4 regions of the Ensifer sp. Root423 genome follow, and region 3 is predicted to be linked to each of the others. Evidence: predicted binding sites of a transcription regulator. Region 3 holds the regulator's gene; each other region holds the start of a gene.

Region 1 (7,375 bases), on a different contig from region 3:
CGATGTTGGAGCCGAAACCGACCGTCAGGTCGCGAACGGAAAGCACGGCCTCGCGCCCGTTCGCCTCGGTCGGCTGGTACCCCTCGTGACTCTTTTCGATTGGGTTCACGCTGTTCTCCGCATCAGAAATCAATGGCCGCGTAGAACATGGCGAAGAGCCCGTCGATCAGGATCACGACGAAGATCGACTTGACCACCGAAGACGTCACGTGGCGGCCGAGCGACTCCGCGCTGCCGCCAACCTTCAAGCCCTCGACGGCTGCCACGACCCCGATGATGAGCGCCATGAAAGGCGCCTTGATCATGCCGGCGGCGATCGACGAAAAATCGATGGCTTCCTGCAATCGGGCGAGGAAGGTTGGGATCGTGATGCCGGAATAGCCCCAGGCAACGAGCGCCGCACCGACGAGCGCCGCGAAGTTTGCGATGATCGTCAAGAGCGGCAGCGCGACGGTCAGCGCCACGAGGCGCGGAAATACGAGTACGCCGACCGGGCTCAGCCCCATCACCTTCAGCGCATCCACCTCTTCACGCATCTTCATCGAGCCGATTTCGGCGGTGATCGCGCTGCCGGAGCGGCCAGCGATCATGATCGCGGTCAGCAGCACCCCGATTTCACGGAGCTGCAGGATGCCGACGAGATCGACGACGAAGACCTCGGCGCCGAAATAGCGCAGCTGGAACGCGCCCTGCTGGGCGATGATGGCGCCGATCAGGAACGACATCAGCGTGATGATCGGTACGGCTTTCACGCCCATGCGGTCGATCTGGTGGACAATCGCCGCCGGCGAGACGCCGCTGTGCCGTCCAAGCTTAAGCTGGGCGCCGCGCACCGCGGACCCCAGGATGTACATCGCAGCGACGATATCTTCCCACGTCGCCGCCATGACCTCGCCGACCGGGGCGAAGATGCGCTGAAACAGCGGCAGCCGTTCGCCGTTCTTTTCCGGCGAACGCAGTTCAGCCGGCAGGGCGTCGATCAGCTCGACATAGCGCTGTCCGCCTTCGGCGAAATGAACGTTGTCGCGCGACGGGCCGACGACACGGGTCATGAAGCGGCGGATGATCCAGGCGCCTGCGGTATCCATCGCCGCCACGCCGGACAGATCGAACTGCGCGGCCCCGTCGCCCTTGCGCGCAAGGCCGTCGAGCTTTGCCGCCATCGCTTCGGCCGTCTCGTGCCGCCAGGTGCCGGTAAAGACATAGCTTCGCCCGCCGCCACTCTCGGACAGCGCGACATCGGCGGTCATCTTGCGGGCGGCTTGCGACACGTGTCTTCTGTTATCCCGATTTGCCTCTGCAAAACTCGTCCAATCTCGATAGATTTGAGGACAAGATTGTGCAGCAGACCTAAAGTGTTACCACGTCTGTTGCGCGTCCGACCGGAGGCAACGACTGTGTAAAGATTCGTAAATCCTTCCACCGTCATAACGGCTCGCACCTTTGCTGTCACCCGAACGTTGCGGCGCTATGACGCCGGGCCAACAGATTACCTGCCGGAGACGCTTTCATGTCACTTTCCCTCGATGCCACCGTGGAACATTTCCCGATTGCGGGCACGTTTACGATCTCGCGCGGCTCCAAGACGACGGCAAGCGTCGTCACTTGCCGCATCGGAGACGGTGTCCATACGGGCTCCGGCGAATGCGTTCCCTACGGCCGCTACGGCGAGACGATCGACACGGTGCTCGCCGAAATCGCCGCCATCCGCCACCACATCGAGGCCGGGCTCAGCCGCGCCGATCTGCAGCGCGCGATGAAGCCGGGTGCTGCCCGCAACGCCGTCGATTGCGCGCTGTGGGATCTGGAAGCAAAGCAGAAAAACAAGTCGGCCCATGTTCTTGCCGGCATTTCTTCACCGGAAGCATTGACCACGGCCTATACGCTTTCGCTTGCCGAGCCCGACGCGATGCGCGAGCAGGCCGCCAAATATGCCCACCGCGCGCTCCTCAAGGTCAAGGTCGGCACGTCGGATGATGCTGCCCGCATCCGTGCGGTGCGCGCCGGCGCACCGGAAAGCCGCATCATCCTCGACGCCAACGAGGGCTGGACGCCCGAAACGCTTGCCTATCACTTTGCGATCTGCGCCGAGGAACGGATCGACCTGATCGAGCAGCCGCTTCCCGCCGGCCGCGACGAGGCGTTGGCAACGATCGCCCGTCCCGTTCCGATCTGCGCTGATGAAAGCGTGCACGCGACCGGCGACCTCGCTGCTCTCGTCGGGCGTTACGACGCCGTCAACATCAAGCTCGACAAGACCGGCGGCCTGACCGAGGCACTGCGCATGCGCGATGAGGCGGTCTCGCTCGGGCTCAAGGTCATGGTCGGCTGCATGGTCGGCAGTTCGCTCGCGATGGCGCCGGCGATCCTGGTGGCGCAAGGCGCGGATTTCGTCGATCTCGACGGGCCGCTGCTGCTGGCGCAGGATCGCGAGCCCGGCCTGCGCTACGAGGCCTCGCTTGTCTTCCCGCCGGAGCCGCGCCTCTGGGGTTGAAGATACCAGGCGGTGACGGCAAAGCAGCAGCCGGCAAAGGCGACGACCGACATTGAATAGAAGCCGTTCACCCCGTACCAGGCGTAGAAATAGCCGGACAGGAACGTGAAGATCGCGGTGAAGATACCGGTATAGAAGAAGTAGAGCCCCTGCGCCGACGCTTCCTGTGATTCCACCACCCGCTCGACCAGCTTGTGCTGCATGCCGGTGTGCATGATCGCATAGGTGAAAGCGTGGAAGCACTGCAGGATGAAATAGCCGCTGAAGCCGATATCCATCGGGAAGATGATCCAGCGCACCACGGCGAGAAAGCAGCCGGACAGGATCATCACCCAGACGCTGAAACGGCGGCTGATCGCCTTGGCGAAGATGAACATCGTCACTTCCGCCGCGACGCCCGCGCTCCAGAGCAGGCCGATCTCGGTGCCGCTGTAGCCGATGTGCTGCCAATAGATCGCCGAGAAGGCAAAGAGCATCGCGTGGCTGGCGTTGACCAGCGTCACCCCGATCAGCAGCAACTGCAGGTCGAGCTGCCGCAGCGACTTCGGCGGCGGCTCCGTCAATGCCGTGATCGGTGACGGCCGCCGCGGCTTGCCGACTCGTGGCGCGGCATAGGCCATGATGATCGTCAGGCCGAAGCCGATCGCCATCGCCGGCAGCACCATGTCGCTGCCGAAGATGCCCACCATCCAGCCGCCGAGCATCGTCGCGCCGATGAAGGCGACCGAGCCCCAGAGCCGCATATGGGCGTAGTCGAAGCCCCAGCGCCGCACGCCTGAAAGCGCGATCGCCTCAACGATCGGCACATAGGGAGAATAGACGGCCGACTGCAGCGTATAGATCACGAGCACCGGCCAGAATTCGCGGAAATAGAACAGAACCACGGCCGTTGCGAGCGACAGGAAACCGGACCAGATCAGGACGATCGCCCGCTCGCCGAGCCTATCGGCAATGACGCCGGCGATCGGCGCCGTGATGACGCGCACGAACATCGGCAACGCCAGAACGACGCCGATCTCGAAGTCGCTCATCGACAGCGTGCTCAGCCACATCGGGAAATATGGCATCGCGAAGCCGTTGACGATCAGCGGCGCACAGAAGAGCAAAGCAATGCGAAGCGCAAAATGGCGCGGCGGAGGGCCCACATAGGCGGGCGCTTGGAAGGGAATCATCGTCTGACCTGATGGCTGTGCCCAATCTCTAGCACGAGCCGGGCGCCCCTCGCCATAACCTAGTTTTCGCGACAGGAATATCGCTGCGCCGCGAAGGTCAGGCCGCGCGCTGGGTCAGCAGTTGGGCGAGCAGTTTGTCCGCTTCGCCAGAGGCTTCGCCTTCGCTGGCGCCACCGCGCATCTGGTGCCAGGTGATCAGTTCCATCGTGCCGTCGTGGTGCTCGGCAATCGCCGTGCAGCTTTCCACCCAGTCGCCGGTGTTGATGTAGCGGATGTCGCCGATCTCCTCGATGACAGCATGGTGGATATGACCACAGATCACGCCCTGCGCATCGTGACGGCGCGCCTCCTCGGCGACCACCTTCTGGAACTCGCCGATGAAGTTGACGGCGTGCTTGACCTGGAGCTTCGCCCAGGACGAGAACGACCAATAGGGCATGCCGAGACGTCGGCGGACCGCAGCAAGCCCGATATTGATGGCGATCGCCGTGTCGTAGGCCCAATCGCCGAGATAGGCGAGCACGCGGGCGTTGCGCACGACGACGTCGAATTCGTCGCCGTGCAGCACGAGATATTTACGGCCGTCGGCCCCCTCGTGCATGTAGCGTTGCGCCACCTCGATGCCGCCGAAATGCACGCCCGGAAAGTCGCGCAGGAATTCATCGTGATTGCCGGGGATGTAAACGATGCGGGCGCCCTTGCGCGCCTTGCGCAGGAGCTTTTGCACCACGTCGTTGCAGTTCTGCGGCCAGTACCAGCTGCGCTTCAGCCGCCAGCCGTCGACGATGTCGCCGACCAGAACGATCGTCTCCGCTTCATGATGCCGCAGGAAGTCGAGCAGGTAGTCGGTCTTGGCGGCCTTCGAGCCGAGATGGACGTCCGAGATGAACAACGTCCTGAGCTTTCGTACGGAGTTGTCTTGCTGCGCCGCCATCATGCGAGCCTCGTCTTCAGGTTATGCTTTCTGCCTTCGTGAAACCAGACTCGTGTTTCAGGAAGATGACATCAACATTGCGTCACCGGTCCCCCCGCTGAAATCAGCACTGCAAAACTGTACCTCGCTTCGAATTCATGCCAAAAGGCACGACCACGAATGAGGAATGTGAGAGCATGAATACGGGCGACAAGACGAAATCCCATACCGGTCCGGCCAGCGGCGACATCGACCAGCAGGCCCTTTTCTTCCACCGTTACCCACGCCCGGGAAAGCTCGAAATCCAGCCCACCAAGCCGCTCGGCAACCAGCGCGACCTGGCGCTTGCCTATTCGCCAGGGGTTGCAGCCCCCTGCATCGCCATTCGTGACAATCCGGAAACAGCCGCCGATTACACAGCGCGCGCCAACCTGGTCGCGGTCATCTCCAACGGCACGGCCGTCCTCGGTCTCGGCAATATCGGTCCGCTGGCTTCCAAGCCCGTCATGGAGGGCAAGGCCGTCCTCTTCAAGAAATTTGCCGGCATCGACGTCTTCGACATCGAAATCGACGCGTCGAGCATCGAGCGCATGGTCGACGTAATCTCGGCGCTCGAGCCGACCTTCGGCGGCATCAACCTTGAAGACATCAAGGCGCCCGAATGTTTCGAGGTGGAGCGGCGCCTGCGTGAAAAGATGCAGATCCCGGTCTTCCACGACGACCAGCACGGAACTGCGATCATCGTCGCCGCCGCCATCCTCAACGGCCTCGAACTCGCCGGCAAGGACATCGCGACCGCCAAGATCGTCACCTCGGGCGCAGGTGCCGCCGCACTCGCCTGTCTCAACCTTCTCGTGACGCTCGGCGCCAAGCGCGAAAACATCTGGGTCCATGACCTCGAAGGCCTCGTCTACAAGGGCCGCGAGGTACTGATGGACGAATGGAAGTCCGTCTACGAGCAGGATAGCAGCAACCGCGTGCTTGCCGACAGCATCGGCGGCGCTGACGTCTTCCTCGGCCTTTCCGCCGCCGGCGTCCTGAAGCCGGAACTGCTGGCGCAGATGGCCGAAAAGCCGCTGATCATGGCGCTCGCCAATCCGACGCCGGAAATCATGCCGGAAGCCGCCCGCCAAGCCCGTCCGGACGCGATGATCTGCACCGGCCGCTCGGACTTCCCGAACCAGGTCAACAACGTTCTCTGCTTCCCGCATATCTTCCGCGGCGCGCTCGACTGCGGCGCAAGCACGATCAACGAAGAAATGAAGATGGCGGCCGTACGCGCCATCGCCGGTCTTGCCCGCGAAGAGCCTTCCGATGTTGCCGCCCGCGCCTATTCCGGCGAGACCCCGGTCTTCGGCCCGGACTACCTGATCCCCTCGCCGTTCGATCAGCGCCTTATCCTGCGTATCGCGCCGGCGGTTGCGAAGGCAGCCGAGGAAAGCGGCGTCGCCACCCGTCCGATCCAGGACTATGACGCCTATCTCGACAAGCTGAACCGCTTCGTCTTCCGCTCGGGCTTCATCATGAAGCCCGTCTTTGCCGCCGCCAAGAACGCCCAGAAGAACCGGGTTATCTTTGCCGAAGGCGAAGACGAACGCGTGCTGCGCGCCGCCCAGGTGTTGCTCGAAGAAGGCACGGCCCGCCCGATCCTGATCGGCCGTCCGCAGATCATCGAGACGCGCCTGCGTCGCTATGGCCTGCGCATCCGTCCGGATGTCGATTTCGAGGTGGTCAACCCCGAAGGCGATCCGCGCTACCGCGACTATGTCGAGGACTATTTTGCCCTCGTCGGCCGTCTCGGCGTCATCCCGGAAGCCGCCCGCACGATCGTGCGCACCAACACGACCGTCATCGGCGCGCTCTCGGTCAAGCGCGGCGAAGCCGATGCGTTGATCTGCGGCGTCGAAGGGCGCTACAGCAAGCACCTGCGCGACGTATCGCAGATCATCGGCAAGCGCGACGGCGTGCTCGATTTCTCGGCCTTGAGCCTGCTGATCTCGCAGCGCGGCGCAACTTTCTTCACCGACACCTATGTGAGCTACTGCCCGAGCGCCGAAGAGATCGCCCAGACGACGGTCATGGCGGCACAGGAAATCCGCCGCTTCGGCATCACCCCGCGCGCCGCCCTCGTCTCGCATTCGAACTTCGGTTCGCGTGATTCGGAGAGCGCCACCAAGATGCGCACGGCGCTGCAGCTCGTGCGGGAACTCGCGCCCGATCTCGAGGTCGACGGCGAAATGCACGGCGATGCGGCGATCTCGGAAGCGTTGCGCCAGCGCGTCATGCCGGACAGCAGCCTGTCGAGCGAAGCCAACCTGCTGGTCTTCCCCAATCTCGATGCCGCCAACATCACGCTCGGTGTCGTCAAGACCATGACCGACAGCCTGCATGTCGGCCCGATCCTGCTCGGCTCGGCGCTTCCCGCCCATATCCTGTCGCCGTCCGTCACCTCACGCGGCGTCGTCAACATGGCGGCTCTGGCGGTGGTCGAAGCCAGCCATCCGGGTTGAGATGGCAACGCGGAGATCGCCACCGGTCTTCGCTGCATTCGGGCGCCATGCCGGCGCCGGCAAAACCGTATCCGGATGTCGCGCCTGCTTCAGGCGCGGCATCGCTGGTTTTGCAGATCACCCGCGAATCAGCCCCTGTCACGCGGCCGATCGACGACTACAATCAAGGCGTGCACAATTGGTATTACACACCAATCGGGAAAGTTTGCGCTGGACAAAAGGTGAACCTCTAACCATGCTGGGGCCTCGGACGAGATTCGGTGTTGTGGCATGACTGAGCAGCAGG
Region 2 (7,375 bases), on a different contig from region 3:
AGTACGTCACCCGCGAACTTTACGCGACCAAGTACGCCGACGTGTTCAAGGGCGACGAAAACTGGCAGGCCGTTCAGGTTCCTCCGGGCCAGACCTATGCCTGGGACGACGGTTCGACCTACGTGCAGAACCCGCCCTACTTCGTCGGCATGGGCAAGTCCGGTTCGGGCATCTCCGACATCAAGGGCGCCCGCGTGCTTGGTCTCTTCGGCGACAAGATCACCACCGACCACATCTCGCCGGCCGGTTCGATCAAGGCGGCCTCGCCGGCCGGTGCCTACCTCATCGGTCACGGCGTCGGCGTTGCCGACTTCAACCAGTACGGCACGCGTCGTGGCAACCATGAGGTGATGATGCGCGGCACGTTTGCCAACATCCGCATCCGCAACCACATGCTCGGCCCGAACGGCAAGGAAGGTGGCTACACCATCCACTATCCGTCCAAGGAAGAGATGTCGATTTACGACGCCGCCATGCAGTACAAGGAAGAGGGCGTTCCGCTCGTCATCTTCGCCGGCGTCGAATACGGCAACGGTTCGTCGCGCGACTGGGCTGCCAAGGGCACCAACCTGCTCGGCGTCAAGGCCGTCATCGCGCAGTCCTTCGAGCGTATCCACCGCTCGAACCTCGTCGGCATGGGCGTCATTCCCTTCGTCTTCGAGGAAGGCACGACCTGGGAATCGCTGGGCCTCAAGGGCGATGAGATCGTCACGATCGAAAACCTCGCCAATGTCCAGCCGCGCGAAAAGCGCGTTGCCAAGGTAACCTACGGCGACGGCAGCGTGAAAGATGTGCCGCTCGTCTGCCGTATCGATACGCTGGATGAAGTGACCTACGTCAACAACGGTGGCATCCTGCAGACGGTTCTGCGCGACCTCGCCGCTTAATCGCGCGAGCGCATACAAGGCTCTGGAGCCGGGACGCCGAAAGGCGCCCCGGCTCTTTCTTTGAGGTGCACCGGCCAGCGATCGGGTGCTGGATCGCGCTCACTTGCCACCTCACTCCAACGTGACTTCCCGTTGATGCAGGGGCGTCGTATGTAGTGAACTCCCCCACAAGGAGTAGGCCGCTGGCCGGTAACGAAGTGACGCCATGACATCCGCAGACCGTTCTTTCATTCGCCCTGTTGCACTGGCTTTCGGGCTGCTCGCAGCCGCCGGTGCCCCTGCCGGGGCGCAGGAGAAACAGGCGGTCAAGGGCGTTGTCGAACTGTTCACCAGCCAGGGCTGTTCGTCCTGTCCGCCGGCGGATGCGGCGCTGAAGTCGCTGGTCGACGAAGGCGATGTGGTGGCGCTCGCCTATCACGTCGACTACTGGAACTATCTCGGCTGGGCCGACACGCTGGCATCGAAGGAAAACACCGAGCGGCAATATGCCTATGCGCGCATGCTCGGGCGCAACGGCGTCTACACGCCCCAGGCAATCCTGAACGGCCGCGACCACTTGAACGGCGGCAACTTGCAGGCAATCAAGACGCGGCTGGAAACGATGAAGGCGGAAGGCAAAGGGCTTGCCGTTCCCGTCGGCGCCAAGATCCTCGGCGAAGAAATCCAGATCACCATCGGTAGCGGCATCGGCAAGGCCAATGTCGTCGTCGTCTATTTCGACCGCGCCAAGATCGTGAAGATGGAGAAGGGGGAGAACAGCGGCAAGGAAGTCCCCTATTGGCATGCGGTGCGTGACATACAGACGATCGGCATGTGGGACGGCCAGCCCGCGTCCTTCACGCTGCCGGCGACGGTGCTGACCGAGCGCCCGGGAAACAGCGGCTGCGCGATCCTGCTGCAATCGATGAAGGACAAGGAAACGCCGGGTGCCATCATCGGCGCTGCGGCCGTGCTCGCCGGCCCTCAGGGCAAATTGTAGGGACGGCGAAGCGCAAGGGGTTGGTTCGGCCCGGCAGCATCGAGGGGCTGGGGCTGAGGGTTCGAAGTTACCGGACCGAACCGGCCATAACTGCGTTCGGTGAACTCCCGCAGCATGACGATCTGACCGGACATACGGTGGCAACGACTCTGTCCGTCAGCGCCCGCGAGTTTTGCGATGAATTGGGGCGCCGGTTTGACTGAAATGGGGCAGAGGCAAGAAATGACCTCATCGTCCCATGGCTTCCAGCTTGCTTTTCGGCTCGTGTCAGGCACACTGTAATCGTTCTGTCACAACAGAAGGCCGGATTGCCGATGACCGATGAGCCGGATTTGCCGCAAGGCGAGGCGCGCCATCAGCGCGAGACCACTTCCGAAGTGGTCGTCGATCTTCACGAATACAAGAACGCCAAGAACGCTCCCCCCATCACTTTCCATCGCCGCGAATTGGATCAGATCCTGTGGGTCTACGGCCGTATGGTCGGCGAAGGCGAGTGGCGGGACTACGCGATCGACCACCTGAGGGACCGCGCGGTCTTCTCAGTGTTCAAGCGTTCGGGCGAAATGCCGCTCTACCGGATCGAGAAGAACCCGAAACTGGCCGCGAAACAGGGCGCCTATAGCGTGCTGAACATTCACGGCACGATCCTGAAGCGCGGTCACGAGCTCGCCCAGGTGCTCAAGGTATTCGACAAGGTGCTGAGGCTGGTGGAAACCTGACCAGCGGGAAAGGGTGCCATCAGGAGACGCACGCCGACGTCACGGGCAGCAACGGCACGACCTGCCTACGGCGCGCTGCGAGGCGCTTCGCCGACTGACATTTTTCAGCAAGCGATGGTCACTGGTAGAGGGTGTCCGGATAGACGTCTTCCGGCGGGTCGGTCGCCTGGCCCTCGCCGAGCGCGAGCTGCATGATCGTCGTGTCGAGCCAGCGGCCATGCTTGAAGCCGGTCGCTTTCATCGTGCCCTGGAGTTCGAAGCCGAGCGACCGGTGCACGGCGATCGAGGCCGGATGGGCACCGCCGATCACCGCGACCATCTGGCGGAAGCCGAGTTCCGTGCAACGCCGGACGAGTTCGACCAGCAGCGCCTTGCCGGCACCCTTGCCGCGCGCTTCCGGCGCCAGGTAGATGGAATCCTCGACCAGGAAGCGATAGGCCGTGCGCGTGCGGAAGCCGGATGCGTAGGCATAGCCGATGATCGTCCCGCCCGCGTCTACCGCAACCATGTACGGGTAGCCGCTGCCGATGATCGTTTCGAACCGCGCCCGCATCTCCTTTTCGGATGGCGGGTTGATCTCGTAGGTCGCAACCCCGTGCAACACGGATTCGCGATAGATCTCGGTGATGACGGGAAGATCGGCCAGGGTGGCGTCGCGCAGGGTCAGGGACATGGCTAAAGACTTTGATCCCAAGGTTTCGTCGTCCTTTCACTCCCACGGAGCCCGGACGCTTTCAAGCTGCTTCAGCAAACAAAAAAGGCGGCCGAAGCCGCCTTTTCCGTCTGCTGTTCAGACTTAGTTGTTCCGGTTGCCCATGAACTGGAGCAAGAACATGAACAGGTTGATGAAGTCGAGATAGAGCGTCAGCGCGCCCATGATCGCCTTGCGGCCGGCAACGGTGCTGTCATCGGCTTCGTAGTACATTTCCTTGATCTTCTGCGTGTCGTAGGCGGTGAGGCCAGCGAAGATCAGCACGCCGATCACGCTGATCGCGAAGGCGAGCGCCGAAGAGGCGAGGAAGATGTTGACGATCGACGCGATGATGACGCCGAACAGACCCATGATCAGGAACGAGCCCATGCCGGACAGGTCCTTCTTCGTGGTGTAGCCGTAAAGCGACAGGGCGCCGAACGAGGCGGCCGTCACGAAGAACGTCTGAACGATGCTCTGGCCGGTGTAGATCAGGAAGATCGACGACAGCGACAGGCCCATCAGGGCCGCATAGATCCAGAACGTCGTCTGCGCGGCAGAAACGCTCATGCTATTGATGCGGAAGCTCATGAAGAACACGAGCGCCAGCGGCGCCAGCATCACCACCCACTTCAGCGGGCTCGTATAGATCGCAGCACCAAAGGCAGTCAGCTGGCCATCCGAAAACGCCATTTGGAAGGCCAGGTAGGCCGCGACGCCAGTGATCGCCAGACCAAGCGCCATCAGGTTGTAGACCTTCAGCATGTATGCGCGAAGGCCTTCGTCAATCACGGCACCCGCCTGAGCGCCGGCGGGCGACATTCGGGTTTGGTAATTTCTCAGATCAGCCATTGTTTCCTCATTCAAGCTCCGGTGGAAGTTACGGTGTCGGGCGGCGAATATCGCCCTGGAAGATGAGCTTCCACGCCCAGGCGCCGCTGCGGAGCTCCAGCATGCCTGTGGACAAATATGATGCCGAAACCCGCTGCACACAAGACCCGGCACTCCCGGATTCCGTTGCACCGGACCGATTCAGACCGGCGCAATAGGGATTTACGGTTAACTCGGCCCGGTCAAAGTTCGCGCAGGACCGGCGCCGCCTTCTGCCCGAGAATGCGCCATGTACCGGCAAGTCCGATGCCGACCGTCATCACCAGCGCTGCCACAACCGTCACGATCGCCACGTCGGGCAGGAAGCTCGACGGCAGCGTCATGATGCGGTTGACGACGAACCAGGCGGCGATACCGCCGGCAAACAGCGCAAAAACTGCGGTTGCAAGACCGAGGATCGCGTATTCGTAGCTGAACGCCTTGATCAGCGTCACCCGCGTTGCCCCCAGCGTCTTCAGGACCACCGCATCATGGACGCGCGCCCGGTTGCCGGCCGCAAGCGCGCCGGCCAGCACCAGCACGGAGGCGACGAGCGCCACGGCCGCGGCCGCCCGGATCGCCGTTGCCAGCTGACCGAGCAGCCCATTCACAATGTCGAGAGCGTCCTTCACCCGTACGCTGGTGATCGTCGGATAGGCATTGGTGACGGCCTTCAGGACCGCCGCCTCCTCTTCCGGCGTCGCCGACGGATCGATCACAGTCGCCAGCCAGGCATGCGGCGCGCCGGCAAAGGTGTTCGGCGAGAACACCATGACGAAGTTGATCGACAGCGATTCCCACTCGACATTGCGGAAGTTGGCAATCTTGGCGGTGATGTTGCGGCCGAGCACATTGACGGTGACCGTATCGCCGATCTTCAGGCCGAGTTCGCCGGCCTCCTCGGACGAGAAGGAAACCAGGGGTTCGCCGCTGTAGTCGGCCGGCCACCAGGCGCCTTCGGACAGCGTCGAATTCTCCGGCTTGTTCTTGGCGTAGGTGATACCGCGGTCGCCGCGCAGCACCCATTGGCCTGCAGGCGGCACGTTGCGGCTGTTCACGTCCTCACCGTTGAAGGCGGTGATGCGGCCGCGCAGCATCGGCACCTCGATGACCTTGCCCTTCGGGATCGCCTGGTTCAGCACCGAGCGGAAACCTTCAATCTCACTGCCCTGGATATCGACGAAGAAGAAATTCGGCGCTCGCTCCGCCATGCTTCCGGTGAGTTCGCGGCGCAGATTGCCGTCGATCAGCGCCAGCGTCACCAGAAGCGCCAGACCGAGCCCAAGCGACAGCACCACCGAGGAGGTCAGCGCACCCGGACGGTGAATGTTGCCGATCGCCAGTCTGAGAGCCGGCGAATTGACCCGCGGGCTGCGGCGCGCGAGCCAGGCGATCGCGAGCGCAACGGCCCTGAGCACGATGAAGGCGAAGGCAATCGCGCCGAGGAAGACGAGCGAAATATAGCGGTCGTAAGCCGTAAAGATCGCCAGGCCGGCGAGTGCGGCAAGACACGCGACGGCGCCGAGCAGATAGGGCCAGGCCGGAAAACCCGAGGGATCGAAACCCTGCTGGCGGAAGAGTGCGGTCGCAGGAATGGCGCGCGCCCGTCCGAGCGGCAGGATGGCGAAGGTCAGCGCCGTCAGCACGCCGAACAGGGCGGCAAGCCCGAGCGCGCCCGGATAGAGATGGAAGGCGGTCGAAATCGGCAACAGGTCGGCCAAAAACTGCGCCGCGACAAAGGGGATCAGAGCTCCGAGCACGAGCCCGATAACGATGCCGATCAAGGCGATCATCAGGATCTGTGCGAGATAGATCATCGCCACCAAGGCGGCGGGGGCGCCCAGGCATTTGAAGGTCGCGATCACGCTGCGCTTGGCATCGAGATAGGCGCGCACCGCATTGGCGACGCCGACGCCGCCGACGATGAGCGCCGTCAGGCCGACAAGCGTCAGGAACTGCGAGAAACGCGTGATGTTGGCCGTCAGCGCCGGTGCTGCGTTGCCGCTGGTGCGGATCGACCAGCCGGCTGCCGGCTGGCTTTTCTCCGCCTCGGTGCGAACGGCCGCAACCCCTGCCGGATCGGCGAGCTTCACCTTGTATGTGTGCTCGACGAGGCTTCCGGTCTGCACCAGTCCCGTCGCCGCCAGGGCTTCGTCCGAGACCATCAGGCGGGGCGCGAAGCCGAAGCCGTCGGAAAGCGCATCCGGCTCGCGCGTGATCGTGCCGGCGATCCGGACACGGGCGTTGCCGAGAAGGATTTCGTCTCCGACCTTAACGTCCAGGCGGTCGAGCAGCAGAGGCGCCACGACCGCACCGAAGACATCGCCGTCGCGTGCGATGAGGTCGTGCAGCGGCCTGTCGGGTTGGCTTTCCAGCGTGCCATAGAGCGGATAGGCCGCATCGACGGCCTTCAGTTCCACCAGGGCTTGATTGGAACCGTCGGGCAGCCGCGCCATAGATCTCAGGCCAGCGGAAACCGCAACGGTCCCAAGACCATCGAGATAGGCGCGCTCTTCGGTCGTTGCGACACGATTGTTAAGCTCGAAGCGAATATCGCCGGCGAGCAGTTCCTGACCCTGCGATGCGATCGTCGCTGTGATCGACTGCGACAGCGAGTTGACGCCGGCAATCGCCGCCGTACCCAGCGCAATGCAGGCGAGGAAGATGTAGAAGCCCTTGAGCCCGCCGCGCATTTCACGCAGCGCCAGCCGCAGGGCAAGCAGCGGCCGCAGCCGTACCGAAGGCGCGCCGATCATGCCGAGGCCGCCTGCTGGACCGGCGCCACGGCCACGGGGTCCGCGGCGCCGCCGGCAACGATCTCGCCCGAGCGCACCCGCACCTGCCGCGCGCAGCGGTCGGCAAGGGCGGCGTCATGGGTCACGAGCACGAGTGTCATGCCGCGGTCACGCTGTTCGGCGAAAAGCAGATCGGCGATCTGCCGTCCGGTTTCGGCGTCGAGGTTGCCGGTTGGTTCGTCGGCGATCAGAAGCTTCGGCGAGGGCGCAAGCGCCCGGGCGATCGCAACGCGCTGCTGCTCGCCGCCCGAGAGCTGGCCGGGATAATGGCTGAGCCGCTCGCCGAGGCCGACGGCGACAAGCTCCTTGCGCGCGATCTCGAAGGCGCCCGGGACATTGGCCAGTTCGAGCGGCACGGCGACGTTTTCGAGTGCCGTCATGTTGGGAATGAGGTGGAAAGACTGGAAGACGATGCCGATGTTGCGCCCGCGAAA
Region 3 (7,375 bases):
GGCACATCTCGGCGTTATCCCGGGCCTCAAGGAATATGTTGAGTTCTTCCTCGACGACCAGATGATCGGCCCGGAAAGCCCGCTCGCCGAATACGGCCTCGTTGCCGCTCCGGACGCTGAGCGCGAAGAAATCCGCAAGGCTTTCTCTGCCGGCAACATGCTCTGATAATGACAAGCCCCGGCGCGATGTCTTCGCGCCGGGGCATGCCTTCATTCGATTTGCCGGCACCCATGACGGGCGATGCCGGGGAGACGTGCGGATGAGTACTTCGCTCCTTCTTTTGCTCATTATTGTTATTGGTTTCATTGCTTATTTTGCAGGCCGCGCCCGTTCGCTGGCGCAGTCCGGCGGCAAGCTCTCCAACCTGCATTCACTGCCGGGCTATCACGGTAGCTACGTCGCCATCTGGGCGATGCTTCCGGCCGCACTCGTTCTCGGCACCTGGCTGTTCGCCGCTCCCGTCTATATCGACGGAAGCACGCGCGCGGCCCTGCCGGATACCGTCCAGAGCCAGGGCCCTGCCGCCGTGCAGCTCGCGCTCGGTCAGGTCAAATCCGTTGCCGGTGGCCTTCTGCGCCTGAGCGGCGAGGAACTCGCAGCCCTTGAGAGCGGCTCCGCCAATCTTCGCGCGACGCTCGCGTCCAAGGGCGTTGCCCTTGCTGGCGAAGGCGATCCCTACATGGTCACCGTCGCCAAGCACTTCAACGCGATGACCGCGACCAACCGCTGGCTGATGACGGTCGCCGTTCTGCTGATCGCGATTGCCGGCGGCGTCTACGCCATCCGCAACGTCGCGACCCGCTTCCGCGCCCGCAACCAGGTCGAGCGGGTCATTCTCGGCTCACTGATCGTCGCGTCCTCCATCGCCATCCTGACGACGGTCGGCATCGTCGCCTCGATGCTGTCGGAAGCCGGACGCTTCTTCACCATGGTCTCGCCGTTCGAGTTCTTCTTCGGCACGGTCTGGGATCCGCGGTTTGCCGCTGCCGGCAGCGGCGGCGCTTCGGGCCAGTTCGGCCTCATCCCGCTTCTTGCCGGCACGCTCTACATCGCCTTCGTCGCCATGCTGTTTGCGGTGCCGATCGGCCTCTTCGCGGCGATCTACATGGCGGAATATGCAAGCCCGCGCCTGCGTTCGACCGCAAAGCCGCTGCTCGAAGTGCTCGCCGGCATCCCGACCATCGTCTACGGTTTCTTTGCGCTGGTGACCGTTGGCCCGTTCCTGCGTGACATCTCCGCCCAGATGAACGGTCTCATGACCGGCAACTACCAGAACTTCATCCAGGCACAGAGCGTTCTGACGGCGGGCATCGTCATGGGCATCATGCTGATCCCATTCGTGTCGTCGCTGTCGGACGACATCATCACCCAGGTGCCGCGGGCACTGCGTGACGGCTCGCTCGGCCTTGGCGCCACCCGCTCGGAGACGGTCAAGAAGGTCATCCTCCCGGCAGCCCTCCCGGGCATCGTCGGCGCGCTGCTGCTCACCGCCTCGCGCGCCGTCGGCGAGACCATGATCGTGGTGCTGGCAGCCGGTGTGGCGGCCCGCATGCAGATCAATCCCTTCGAGCCGATGACGACGGTGACCGTTAAGATCGTCAACCAGCTGACAGGTGACCTCGAGTTCACCTCGCCGCAGACGCTGGTGGCCTTCGCACTGGGCATCACGCTCTTCGTCATCACGCTCGGCCTCAACATTTACGCGCTCTACATCGTGCGCAAATACCGGGAACAGTACGAATGACCGACATCGCTTCCCCGACCGTCCGGATCTCCGCCCGTCCCGCATCCGCCAAGCGCGATATCGGCATCAAGCGTCGCTATGCTGCCGAACGCCGGTTCCGCTTCTACGGCATGGCCGCGATCAGCACCGGTCTCTTCTTCCTGGCATTGCTGTTGTGGACCGTCTTTTCCAACGGCTACACCGCATTCCAGCAGACGACGATTACGCTGCCGATCGAATTCACCGAAAAGGTCATCGACCCCAAAGGCGAACGCGCGACCGACGGCAAGGTGCTGATGACCGCCAACTATCCGCTGTTGGTGCGCGACGCGCTCGTCAAGCAGCTCGGCATCGACGCCACCAAGCGGCCGCAGGTCAAGCAGGCGACCGACATGGTTTCCGCGAGCTCCCGCACGCTCCTGCGCGACATGGTCGCCGCGGACCCGTCGATCATCGGCAAGACGGTTCCCGTCACGCTGCTGGCCGAGGCCAACATCGACTCCGCCTTCAAGGGCCAGATCGATCTCTCGGTCGATGAGGGCAAGCGCAAGGTCAAGGACCAGCAGGTCACCTGGATGAACGAGCTGGCGAGCGCCGGCATCCTGAAGAAGAGCTTCAACACCGGCATCTTCACCTTTGGCGCCTCCAGCCGTCCCGAAGCGGCAGGCGTCGGCGTCGCGGCCCTCGGTTCGCTCTACATGATGCTGATCGTGCTGGTGCTGTCGCTTCCGATCGGCGTCGCCGCCTCGATCTACCTCGAGGAGTTTGCGCCGAAGAACCGGCTGACCGACCTGATCGAGGTCAACATCAACAACCTCGCGGCCGTTCCGTCGATCGTCTACGGCCTCCTGGGTCTCGCCGTCTTCATCAACTTCGCCGGCATGCCGCGCTCGGCAGCCGTCGTCGGTGGCTTCGTGCTGACGTTGATGACCCTGCCGACGATCATCATCGCCACCCGTGCGGCGTTGAAGGCGGTCCCGCCGTCGATCCGCTCGGCGGCCCTCGGTCTCGGTGCGTCGAAGATGCAGACCATCTTCCACCACGTGCTGCCGCTGGCGATGCCGGGCATCCTGACCGGCACCATCATCGGTCTTGCCCACGCGCTTGGTGAAACCGCGCCGCTGCTCCTGATCGGCATGGTCGCCTTCGTCGTCGATTTTCCCGGTTCGCCTATGGAACCGTCGACGGCACTGCCGGTGCAGATCTACATGTGGGCCAACGAGGCGGAACGCGCCTTCGTCGAGCGCACCTCCGGCGCAATCATCATTCTTCTCATCTTCCTGGTCGTCATGAACCTTGGAGCCATTCTGTTGCGACGTCGCTTTGAGCGCCGCTGGTAGTGAGGTAATTACTATGAACATCATGTCAGAAGCAGCAGTCGAGAAGGCTCTGGATCAGAAAATGAACACCGTGCCCTACAAGATGATCGGCAAGGATGTGTCGGTCTATTACGGCGAGAAGCGTGCGCTTTTCGACGTCAACCTCAACATCCGCGAGAACACGGTCACGGCGCTGATCGGTCCTTCGGGTTGCGGCAAGTCGACCTTCCTGCGCACGCTGAACCGCATGAACGACACGATCGAGAACTGCCGCGTCACCGGCAAGATCACGCTCGACGAGGACGACATCTACGACCCGACGATCGACGTCGTCGAACTGCGCGCCCGCGTCGGCATGGTCTTCCAGAAGCCGAACCCGTTCCCGAAGTCGATCTACGACAACGTCGCCTACGGCCCGCGGATTCACGGACTTGCCCGCACCAAGGCCGACTTTGACGAGGTGGTCGAGACCAGCCTGCAGAAGGCCGGTCTGTGGAACGAGGTAAAGGATCGTCTGCAGGAGCCCGGCACCGGCCTTTCCGGTGGTCAGCAGCAGCGTCTCTGCATCGCGCGTGCCGTCGCCGTGAGCCCGGAAGTCATCCTCATGGACGAGCCGTGCTCGGCTCTCGATCCGATCGCGACGGCCAAGGTCGAGGAACTGATCCACGAGCTGCGCACGAACTTCACGATCGTCATCGTGACCCACTCGATGCAGCAGGCCGCCCGCGTTTCGCAGCGCACCGCCATGTTCCACCTCGGCAATCTCGTCGAGGAGAACGACACCGACAAGATGTTCACCAATCCGGATGACCAGCGCACCCAGGATTACATCATGGGCCGCTTCGGCTGAGGCCGCATAAGGCTGCAACAGTAACTGCAAAGCGCCCGTAAGGATCGACGATCATGTCCATGCATATCATGTCCGCCTATGACGAAGAACTGAAGTACCTGACGCGCCGCATCTCGGAGATGGGCGGCCTCGCCGAACAGATGGTCGCCGAGTCCGTTCGCGCGCTGGTCAACTCCGATCTGGCTCTCGCACAGAAGGTGATCTCGGACGACACCGTCCTCGACGACGCCGAGCGCCAGATCGGTGAGAAGGCGATCGTCACGATCGCCAAGCGTCAGCCGGTCGCCGCCGACCTGCGTGAGATCATGGGGTCGATCCGCATCGCCTCCGATCTGGAACGCGTCGGCGACCTCGGCAAGAACACCGCCAAGCGCGTGATCGCGGTCGCCGGCTCCGGCATTCCGCGCAAGCTCGCCCGTGGCCTCGAGCATCTGGCAGAGCTCGCTCTCGTCCAGCTCAAGGAAGTGCTCGACGTCTACGCCTCGCGCTCGCCGGAAAAGGCCAACAGCATCCGCGAGCGTGACGAAGAGATCGACGCGATCTACACCTCGCTGTTCCGTGAGCTCTTGACCTACATGATGGAAGATCCGCGCAACATCACGCCCTGCACGCATCTTCTGTTCTGCGCCAAGAACATCGAGCGCATCGGCGACCACGCGACCAATATCGCTGAGACGATCTATTACATGGCGACGGGTGCTCAGCCGGAAGGCGAGCGTCCGAAGGATGACACCACGTCGACGCTGGGCTCGGTCAACGACTGAGCGCCAAGCGCGCCGTAAGCATGCATGCCCTTTGAAATCTGATCCGGTCGCGGCTTCGGTCGCGGCCCCGAATTCCTGTATCTGAAGCATGCGGTTTTCGCCCCGCCTTTGAAAACGGCGGATGTGCTCCAGATTTAGAGTGTCTGAGCGCCGGCCGGGCCGATGAGCCCAAAGGCCGCCCGCGGTAAGGAGACGTTACCTGATGTTGCCAAAAATCGCCGTAGTCGAAGACGAAGAGGCGCTGAGCGTTCTGCTGCGTTACAATCTGGAAGCCGAGGGCTTCGACGTCGATACGATCCTGCGGGGCGACGAGGCGGAGATCCGGCTTCAGGAGCGGCTGCCCGACCTGCTTATCCTCGACTGGATGCTGCCCGGTGTTTCCGGCATTGAACTTTGCCGTCGGCTGCGCCAGCGTCCGGAGACCGAACGTCTGCCGATCATCATGCTGACGGCGCGAGGCGAGGAAAGCGAGCGCGTCCGGGGTCTGGCGACGGGTGCCGACGACTACGTGGTCAAGCCCTTCTCGACGCCGGAGCTGATGGCGCGCGTCAAGGCGATGCTGCGCCGGGCAAAGCCCGAGGTGCTCTCGACGCTGCTTCGCTGCGGCGACATCGAACTCGACCGCGAGACCCACCGCGTTCATCGCCGCAGCCGCGAAGTGCGCCTCGGCCCGACCGAGTTCCGTCTTCTGGAGTTCCTCATGTCCTCGCCGGGCCGCGTCTTCTCTCGCTCGCAGCTTCTGGATGGCGTCTGGGGGCATGACATCTATGTCGACGAGCGCACCGTCGACGTGCATGTCGGTCGTCTGCGCAAGGCTCTGAACTTCTCGAACATGCCCGACGTCATCCGCACCGTTCGCGGCGCCGGCTATTCGCTCGAAAGCTGAGCGGTCTGAAAGTCGCCAACAAAAAAAGGGGCCGATCGGCCCCTTCCTTTATCAATGCGGTCCAGCTTCTTAGCGAGCCCTGCGGCGCTCCCCCGACGGCTGGTAGGCCAGCCGAGCATGGAAGGTGCAGTAAGGCGAGGCTTCCGGGGAATCGTTGCCGCAGAAGTGAAACTCTTCCTTCAGCGGGTCGCCGATCGGCCACTTGCAGGTGCGCTCGGTGAGCTGGGTCAGCTCGAGGCGGCGCGACATCGGCACGACAACGTCGGTGCGGGTGCTGAAATCCTGCTCGGCAACGAGATCGACTTCGATTTCTTCCTTGAGAACGACAGCGCCGGCCGCGCGTGCAACCGGGCGGGTCGAAACGCGCGAAGCGTAGTTCGGTGCGCGCGGTGCCGAAGTCGGGCGCTTCGGACGGGCTGCCGTCGTGGTGCTGCCGCCGGCCTTGGCGCGACCTGGCAGGCTCAGGCGGTGAACCTTGCCGATGACAGCGTTACGGCTGACGCCGCCGAGCTGTGCCGCGATCTGGCTTGCGCTCAGGCCCTCGGACCAAAGCTTCTTCAGTTTCTCCACCCGCTCGTCAGTCCAGTTCATTTCTGCACTCTCCGTTCTCAGCGTTGGGGATGGCAGAATCCCTCACCGCACCCCGGCTAAACCCCGGGGTTGCAAACGCGATAACTCTTTTGGTGACTAGGTCCGCCGCATGCGTCTAGTAATTGAATGTTAACGTACTGACCGCTGGACTCTGTGGCAAGAGTCCCGGGAATCAGGCCGAATCGATTTCGTAGTTTTCCCCAACTTGCTCGGCCAGCGTTGCATTTTTGCAAGCCCTCCCGGACGATTTTTCTGCTGCCAGGAATCGACCCTTGATGTTGCGCTGCAAGGCTTGGTTTTGTTGACATTGCAGCGCGAAATGGGAATAGTGCCTGCGCCGCCGAAAGGCGGCATTTTTGATTTTTATCGGCCCGCGTGAGGCGCGGGATCGATGTCGATCTGGAGTGAAGGAGAGCCTCGCATGACTGCAACCACGCCGCTTTATGATACCTACATGCGCGCGCCGTTGCGTTTCGAGCGAGGAGAGGGCGCCTGGCTGATCGCCGAAGACGGCACGCGTTATCTCGATTTCGGTGCCGGCGTTGCCGTGAACTCGCTCGGCCACGCGCACCCGCACCTGGTCGAAGCGCTGAAGGCGCAGGCCGACAAGGTCTGGCACCTGTCCAACCTTTATGAAATTGCGGGCCAGGAAAGCCTCGGCCGCCGGCTGACGGCGGTGACCTTTGCCGACAAGGTCTTCTTCACCAATTCGGGCGCGGAAGCGCTGGAATGCGCCATCAAGACGGCACGGCGTTACCACTTCTCCAAGGGCCACCCGGAGAAGTTCCACGTCATCACCTTCGAAGGCGCCTTCCACGGCCGCACGATCGCGACGATCGCCGCCGGTGGTCAGCAGAAATACATCGAAGGTTTCGGGCCGAAGGCGCCGGGCTTCTACCAGGTTCCGTTCGGCGACATCGCCGCGGTCAAGAATGCGATCACCGAGGAAACCGCAGCGATCCTGATCGAGCCGATCCAGGGCGAGGGCGGCATCCGTCCGGCGACCAAGGAATTCATGCAGGAACTGCGCGCGCTCTGCGACGAGTTCGGCCTGCTTTTGATCCTCGACGAGGTCCAGACCGGCGTCGGCCGTACCGGCAAGCTGTTTGCCCATGAATGGGCGGATATCCGTCCGGATATCATGGCGGTCGCCAAGGGTATCGGCGGTGGCTTCCCGTTCGGCGCCTGCCTCGCGACTGAGGAAGCCGCATCTGGTATGGTGGCGGGCACGCATGGCTCCA
Region 4 (7,375 bases), on a different contig from region 3:
TTGCGGATCGAAACCCGCTCGAGCGCACGCTGGCGCTCCGCCTGCGTCATCACGTCGTTGCTCTGGATCTGCTCAGCCGCGGGCCTCAGCAGATGCATCCAGCGACCGATGAAATCGCCCGGTGACAGAGGCTCCGCATCGGGATCGAGTGCCGCTTTGATACCACCGCAGCGGCCATGGCCCATGACGACGATGTCGCTGACGCGCAGTGACTGCACGGCGAACTCGAGGGCTGCCGAAGTGGAGTGGTAGTGACCATCCGGCTCGTAGGGCGGCATGAGATTGGCGACGTTGCGCACGACGAAGAGTTCGCCCGGGCCGCTGTCGAAGATCGTTTCCGGCGCAGCGCGCGAGTCGCAACAGGCAATCACCATCGTCTTCGGCTTTTGACCGGTTTCCGCCAGCGCCTTGTAGCGTTTCTGCTGCTCGCTGAAGCGACCGTTCATGAAGTTGTGGTAGCCGTTCAGAAGATAGTCCGGAAAACGCTGCTGCTGCTTGTCCATCGATTGCTCCGCTCGTGCTTCAAGGCGGCATGGCCGGCTTTCGCCCACCTGCGCCTCCGTCATGAAAATGATCGCGATCTAAAATTCAATCCACGATGCCATAGGGGTGGCGGTCCGTGAACAGCTTCTTCACTTGCGCCGCATCTGATTCGGATGAACCAGTCGGCGCATCTGCACCATCGCCATTGGCGTCGATAGGCTCGACGCGTCCTGCTCGATGGTCAGTTCATCCGCGCCGCGCTTGACGCTCCGCGCGATGATCTCAAATACGCTCGCAGTCGCCATCTGCAAGGCACGTTCCTCTGAAAGTCCTTCAAGGATCCGGGCGAGAAACACCGCCGCCAACAGGTCGCCCGTACCATTCGGCGGGTTTTCGACCAAACGATGTTCGGCAAGCAGGGCGTGGTTGCCCGAGAGAAAGAGATTACCGGTCCCGCCGCTCATCATCGGCACGGCAGACGTCACCAAGACGCGGGCCGGACCGAGGCCGAGCGCTGCGTCAAGGATCGCCGTGTTCGTCTCCAACGTCGCCCCGGCAAGCCAGGCAAGCTCGTAACGGTTCGGGGTCGCGAGATTTGCAAGCGGCAGCAACCGGTCGCGAATGGCAACCGCCGTGACTTCCGGCACATAGAGACCGCCAGCATCGCCGATCACGGGGTCGCAGGCGTAGATCAGTTTGGGATTGCGCTCCTTCAGCGCCGTCACCAGCCGGGCCACGCTTTCGGCCTGTCCGGCCGAGCCGAGGTAGCCCGAAAGCACGGCACGCACCTCTCCGGCCCAGGGTGCTGCCATGAGGTCATCGATCACCGACCCGAAATCCTGATCGGAAATGGTGACCCGCGTCGAGCGGCCGTGGCCCGGATGCCAGGGGAGGATGACGGTCGGGAGGGCCCAGACTGGATGCCCCAGAGTTTCAAGCGCGAAGACCACGGCCCTGTTGCCCACCTTGCCGCGCACGACATGGCTAGAGATGACGATGACGGCGCCGGGCAGGGAAGGCATTTCGGGCATCGACCAGTCCAATCCTACGATCTCGAAACTCTGTTCACCCGACTGTCACCCCCCTGTCAACAGCCGATGGCAGATAGGCTCCGGAGAAGCCTCTGGCGTTTTCGTGCTTTTTCTTCGATTTTCGAGCAATTTTCGCGAAATTACCTTCGATTTAAATGGATTTAAGCTGTTTTCACGTGAAATTCTCCGATTTTGGGCTCGATTTTGCCGAAATCAGCGTAAAAAGCGGTCGCCATTAGCCATGGTTCTGATAGGGTTTGGCCTATCATGAATGGGAGAGACTTCATGGGCGTGAAATACAATCCGAAGCGGGACAGACACATCGACGCAGCGAAGGCGGCCGCCATCAAACTGGGCGTCGAGGCGCTGGCGCCGGAGATCCTCTTCGGTGGGGCCAGCAACGATGACCTCGATCTCTATTCGGCGGACATGCTGGCGCTGACGGCCGCCCATGCCTATCAGGAACTCGCCCGCTGGGATGGCGGCAAGCCGCAGGTTTCCGTCGAATCCGTCGCCGGTGTAGCACCTGGCGGCACCGAGGTGTCGATCATCGCGGTCACCGAACGCAACATGCCGTTCCTCTATGATTCGGTCATGGGGGAAATCACCAGCACGCACCGTGACATTCACCTCGCGATCCACCCCATCCTGGTCAAGGAACCGGGCAAGCCGGCAAAGCTCTTCGATCCCGAAGAGGAAAGCGATCCGTCGCACCGCGTCAGCCATATCCAGATCCATCTGACGAAGCTCGCGCCGGTCGAGGCCGAACAGCTCAGCAACCGCATTCGCGACGTGCTGGAGCAGGTGCACCAGGCTGTGCACGACTGGCCAGCGATGACCGCGCTGCTCGATCATGCGATGCAGGAGCTGGAGGCCTATAACGCCTCGCGCAAGAAGAGCGACCGCGACGAGGCGCTCGCCTTCCTCCGCTGGCTGCGTGACAACAACTTCACCTTCCTCGGCATGCGCGAATACACCTATTCCGGCAAGGGCGGAAAGGCGATGGTCGAGCGCGGCAAGGGCAGGGGCCTCGGCATGCTCTCCAATCCCGATGTGCGCGTGCTGCGCCAGGGCAAGGACGCGGTGCTGACTACGCCTGAAATTCTCGCCTTCCTCGAAAGCCCGGATTTCCTGATCGTCACCAAGGCCAACGTCAAATCGGTCGTCCATCGCCGCGCCTATATGGATTATATCGGTGTCAAGCGCTTCGACGCCGACGGCAATGTCGCCGGAGAACTGCGCATCGTCGGCCTCTTCACCTCCTCGGCCTATACCCGCCAGGCGGCCGAGATCCCGCTGCTGCGCCACAAGATCGAAAAGATCGTCGATCACTTCGGCTACGATCCGCAGAGCCATTCCGGCAAGATGCTCGACAACACGCTCGAATCCTATCCGCGCGACGATCTCTTCCAGATCGATGTCGGCCTGCTCGCCGCTTTCTGCGAACAGATCAACGAACTCGGCGACCGGCCGCGCATCCGCGTGCTGCCACGCATCGACCATTTCGACCGCTTCGTCTCGGTGATCGTCTTCGTGCCGCGCGAACAGTACGATTCGGATGTGCGCGAAAAGATCGGCGACTACCTGAAGACGGTCTATGACGGTCGCGTCTCCGCCTACTACCCGGCCTTCCCGGAAGGGGGCCTTGCCCGCGTCCACTTCATCATCGGCCGCTCCGCCGGCAAGACGCCGCGCATTCCGCAGGCCAAGCTCGAAGAAGCCGTTCGCGGCATCGTCACCCGCTGGATCGACCGGTTCGACCTGCTTGCCCGCAAGGACGGCATCGAGCTCGATGTCGACAATGCCTACCAGTCGTTCTTCACGCCGGCTGAAGCCTATGCCGATCTGGCCGACATCGCCGCCTGCAAGGGCCCGGATCCGATCCGCATCGAGTTCTACCACTATCCCCGCGCCGTCTCGCGGCCGGACACGGCCGAGCTCAAGATCTTCCACGCCAGCGAACCAGTGTCGCTTTCGCGCCGCGTACCTTTGCTTGAAAACCTGGGCTTCCGGGTCATCAGCGAACAGACCTACGACATCGGCGTCAATGCCCATGGCGAAGAGAAGCGCAAGGTCGTGCTGCACGACATGGAGCTGATCCATCGCGATGGCCTTGCGCTGAATCTCGAAAAATCCGGCCCGGCGCTGGAAGAGGCGTTCCTGGCCGCCTGGAACGGCGCGATCGAGGACGACAACTTCAACCGGCTGATCCTGCTTGCGGGCCTCAACGCCCGCGAAGTGACGGTGCTGCGCGCCTATGCCCGCTATCTGCGACAGGCCGGCATCACCTACTCTCAGGGCTATATCGCCGACACGCTGAACAAGTATCCGGCGATTGCCGCCGATATCTTCAAGCTGTTCGTGACCCGCATGGATCCGAAGCTCGAGGAAAAGCCGCGCGCCAAGAAGTGCAACGCGCTGCTGTCGGCGATCGAGGACGCGCTCTCGGCCGTTCCGAGCCTCGACGAGGACCGGATTCTGCGACGCTACGTCAACGCGATCGAAGCGACGCTCCGGACCAACTACTTCCAGCATGACGCCGACGGAAAACCGCGCGCAGTCCTCGCCTTCAAGCTGGACCCGAAGCAGCTCGACGGTCTGCCGGAACCGCATCCGTTCCGCGAAATCTTCGTCTACGGCACCGAGGTCGAAGGCGTGCACCTGCGCTTCGGCAAGGTCGCCCGCGGCGGCCTTCGCTGGTCGGACCGCGCCCAGGACTACCGCACGGAAGTGCTCGGTCTGGTGAAGGCGCAGCAGGTCAAGAACGCCGTTATCGTGCCCGTCGGCGCCAAGGGCGGCTTCTATCCGAAGCTGCTTCCGGTGGGCGGCACCCGCGACGAAATCTTCAAGGCCGGCACCGAAGCTTACAAGACCTTCATCCGCACGCTGCTGTCGGTCACCGACAACATCGTCGGCCAGGATGTCGTACCGCCGGCCGACACGCAGCGCCATGACGGCGACGACCCTTACTTCGTCGTTGCTGCCGACAAGGGCACCGCGACCTTCTCCGACACGGCCAACGGCCTTGCACAGGAAGCGGGCTTCTGGCTCGACGACGCCTTCGCATCGGGCGGTTCCGCCGGCTACGACCACAAGAAGATGGGCATCACCGCCCGCGGCGCCTGGGAGACCGTCAAGCGGCACTTCCGTGAGATGGACACCGACATCCAGACGACGCCCTTCACCGTTGCTGGCGTTGGCGACATGTCGGGCGACGTCTTCGGCAACGGCATGCTTCTGTCCGAGAAGATCCGCCTCATCGCAGCCTTCGATCATCGCGATATCTTCATCGATCCGAATCCGGATATCGATGGGTCCTTTGCCGAGCGCAAGCGCATGTTCGACCTGCCGCGTTCGAGCTGGCAGGACTATGACCGCAAGACGCTTTCGAACGGCGCGATGATCATCTCGCGTGCCGAGAAGTCGGTGACGTTGACGCCTGAGGCGATGGCCGCCATCGGCCTCGACAAGCAGAAGGCAACGCCCTTCGAGATCATGAACGCGATCCTGAAGAGCCAGGTCGACCTGCTCTGGTTCGGCGGTATCGGCACCTATGTGCGCGGCAGCAACGAAACGGACGCCGAAGTTGGCGATCGCGCCAACGACGCCATTCGCGTGGCAGCCGAAGAGGTCCGCGCCCGCGTCATCGGCGAGGGCGCCAACCTCGGCGTCACCCAGAAGGGCCGCATCGGCTTCGGCCTCAATGGCGGCCGCTGCAACTCGGATGCCATCGACAATTCGGCGGGCGTCAACTCCTCCGACGTCGAGGTCAACATCAAGATCGCGCTGGCTTCCGCCATGCGCGATGGTCGCCTGACCCGTCCGAAGCGCAACACGCTGCTCGCCTCGATGACCGAGGAAGTGGGCCACCTAGTGCTGCGCAACAACTACGAGCAGTCGCTGGCGATCTCTCTGACCGCCATGCAAGGGCTCGGCAACCGCACGACGCTCGGCCGGCTCATGACCCGGCTGGAGGCCGACGGCCATCTCAACCGCAAGGTCGAGACGCTGCCGACCGACCAGGCCATGACCGAGCGTTACCAGGCGGGCAAGCCATTGACCCGCCCGGAGATCGGCGTGCTGCTCTCCTACTCCAAGCTCGTTCTCTTCGATGAGCTGATTGCGAGCGAGCTGCCCGACGATCCGTACTTCACGGCGACGCTCGAGCGTTACTTCCCGGGCAAGATGCGCAAGGCCTATGCCGGCGATATCCACGGTCACCGCCTGCGCCGCGAAATCATCGCGACGATCCTCGCCAACGAGGTCATCAACCGCGGTGGTCCGGCCTTTGTCTCGACCCTGACGGACGCCACCGGCTTCCTCTCGGCCGACGTCGTCAAGGCGGCGGTGCTGGCGCTCGACGGCTTCGACCTGCCGCGGATCTATGACGAGATCGACGCGCTCGACAACAAGATCAGCGGCGGCCTGCAGAACATCCTCTACCAGGAAGTCGGCCGCATCTTCACGCTCGTCACCGAGCGGGCGCTGCGCACCCATGCGGCGACCGGCTCGGTCTCCGAGGCCGTATCGCGCCTCGGCGACGGCCTGCAGAAGCTGCGTGCGACCATGCGCACTGCAGTGTCCGGCGAGAGCGCCGAAGAAGCCCGGTTGAAGACGGCAGCCTTCGTCGAGGGTGGCGTTCCCGCCAAGCTCGCCGAGGAAATCTCGGAACTGGCGCTGATGACGCTGGTGCCCGAGATCATGCAGATTGCCGCAGAAACCGGCGAGACGCTGAGCCGCACGGCGCAAGGTTATTTCGCCGTCACCGACACGCTTCGCATCAACCGTCTGCTGGCGGCATCCGATCGCGTTCCGGCAACCGAGCAGTTCGAGGCCATGGCTCTGTCACGCGCCGTATCCGATATCGCGGCGGCACGCCGGGATATCACCGCGGCAGCCCTGCGCGAGCAGAAGAAGGAGCGCAACCCGGTTGCGGCCTGGGAAGAAAGCGAGCGCGTCCGTGTCGCCCAGGCGACTGGCCAGCTGCGCCTTCTGACCGAGAAGGGTGAAACGACGCTTGCCAAGATCACCGTCGCTGCAGGTCTCCTCAACGACCTGGCACGCGGAAGGGCCAAGTAACGGTACCAAAGAGGATGCGGGCAGTTTTTTCGCCCGCGTCCGGTTCCAGACCTTTTGGAATCGGTTCAATTGAAGATAGGCTGCGCCGCGCGTTCGAGGGGACGCGTGGCGCAGTCGTTTCGGGAGGGGACTTTGCAGATTTCGGCCGGGGGGACTGAAGACCAGCCACGCACGTCCCGTGCGGGCATCGGCGGCTGGATGCTGTTCGACTGGGCCGCGCAGCCCTTCTTCACCGTCATCACGACCTTCATCTTCGGCCCCTATTTCGTATCGCGGCTGACGGAGGACCATGCGGTCGGCCAGGCGATGTGGGGCTACACGCTCACGGTTTCGGGCATCATCATCGCGGTTCTTTCGCCGGTGCTCGGCTCGATCGCCGACGCCACCGGGCCGCGCAAACCCTGGATCGCCTTCTTCGCCGTCATCAAGATCGCATCGCTGGCTATGCTCTGGTTCGCAGCCCCCGGCTCGCCGATCCTCTATCCGGCGATCTTCATGATCCTCGCGACGGTCGCGGCCGAGTTCTCGATCGTCTTCAACGATTCGATGATGCCCCGTCTGGCGCCGGAGAAGGACGTGGGGCGCATTTCCAACATCGCCTGGGGGCTCGGCTATCTCGGCGGCATGATCGTGCTGGTCGCCGTCGTGGCCTTGCTTGCCGGAAGTCCTGAGACCGGCAAGACGGCGCTTGGCATCGACCCTCTGTTTGGCCTGGATCCGGCAAAGGGGGAGGATGCACGCATCACCGGCCCGATCTCCGCCGTCTGGTACCTCGTCTTTAT

The links. Region 3 encodes PhoB, which activates phosphate uptake and scavenging genes when phosphate is short. Its sites were predicted from a motif close to TGTCATNNANCTGTCAT; they were not measured.
Region 1: ASD01_RS03815 (UDP-2,3-diacylglucosamine diphosphatase) is a predicted target of PhoB. The motif match lies at 4,655-4,671, and genes of this name have one in related genera.
Region 2: ASD01_RS24085 (DUF2794 domain-containing protein) is a predicted target of PhoB. The motif match lies at 2,144-2,160, and genes of this name have one in related genera.
Region 4: ASD01_RS18880 (NAD-glutamate dehydrogenase) is a predicted target of PhoB. The motif match lies at 1,558-1,574, and genes of this name have one in related genera.

The regions. Positions count from the first base shown of each region.
Region 1 covers NZ_LMEG01000001.1:765,336-772,710, reverse strand. Annotated here, with positions in the region: gene ASD01_RS03835 (ABC transporter ATP-binding protein) at 1-100, opposite strand, end outside; gene ASD01_RS03830 (ABC transporter permease) at 123-1,250, opposite strand; gene dgcA (N-acetyl-D-Glu racemase DgcA) at 1,511-2,494, shown strand; gene ASD01_RS03820 (MFS transporter) at 2,446-3,666, opposite strand; gene ASD01_RS03815 (UDP-2,3-diacylglucosamine diphosphatase) at 3,764-4,603, opposite strand; gene ASD01_RS03810 (NADP-dependent malic enzyme) at 4,777-7,089, shown strand; gene ASD01_RS03805 (helix-turn-helix transcriptional regulator) at 7,360-7,375, shown strand, end outside.
Region 2 covers NZ_LMEG01000034.1:97,319-104,693, reverse strand. Annotated here, with positions in the region: gene acnA (aconitate hydratase AcnA) at 1-887, shown strand, start outside; gene ASD01_RS24090 (DUF1223 domain-containing protein) at 1,093-1,866, shown strand; gene ASD01_RS24085 (DUF2794 domain-containing protein) at 2,181-2,585, shown strand; gene ASD01_RS24080 (GNAT family N-acetyltransferase) at 2,704-3,258, opposite strand; gene ASD01_RS24075 (Bax inhibitor-1/YccA family protein) at 3,382-4,128, opposite strand; gene ASD01_RS24070 (ABC transporter permease) at 4,350-6,902, opposite strand; gene ASD01_RS24065 (ABC transporter ATP-binding protein) at 6,899-7,375, opposite strand, start outside.
Region 3 covers NZ_LMEG01000012.1:200,657-208,031, forward strand. Annotated here, with positions in the region: gene ASD01_RS13595 (substrate-binding domain-containing protein) at 1-166, shown strand, start outside; gene pstC (phosphate ABC transporter permease subunit PstC) at 261-1,745, shown strand; gene pstA (phosphate ABC transporter permease PstA) at 1,742-3,064, shown strand; gene pstB (phosphate ABC transporter ATP-binding protein PstB) at 3,078-3,893, shown strand; gene phoU (phosphate signaling complex protein PhoU) at 3,944-4,657, shown strand; gene phoB (phosphate regulon transcriptional regulator PhoB) at 4,860-5,543, shown strand; gene ASD01_RS13625 (GcrA family cell cycle regulator) at 5,613-6,134, opposite strand; gene ASD01_RS13630 (aspartate aminotransferase family protein) at 6,556-7,375, shown strand, end outside.
Region 4 covers NZ_LMEG01000020.1:40,466-47,840, reverse strand. Annotated here, with positions in the region: gene ASD01_RS18890 (carbonic anhydrase) at 1-503, opposite strand, end outside; gene pdxY (pyridoxal kinase PdxY) at 633-1,514, opposite strand; gene ASD01_RS18880 (NAD-glutamate dehydrogenase) at 1,800-6,593, shown strand; gene ASD01_RS18875 (MFS transporter) at 6,726-7,375, shown strand, end outside.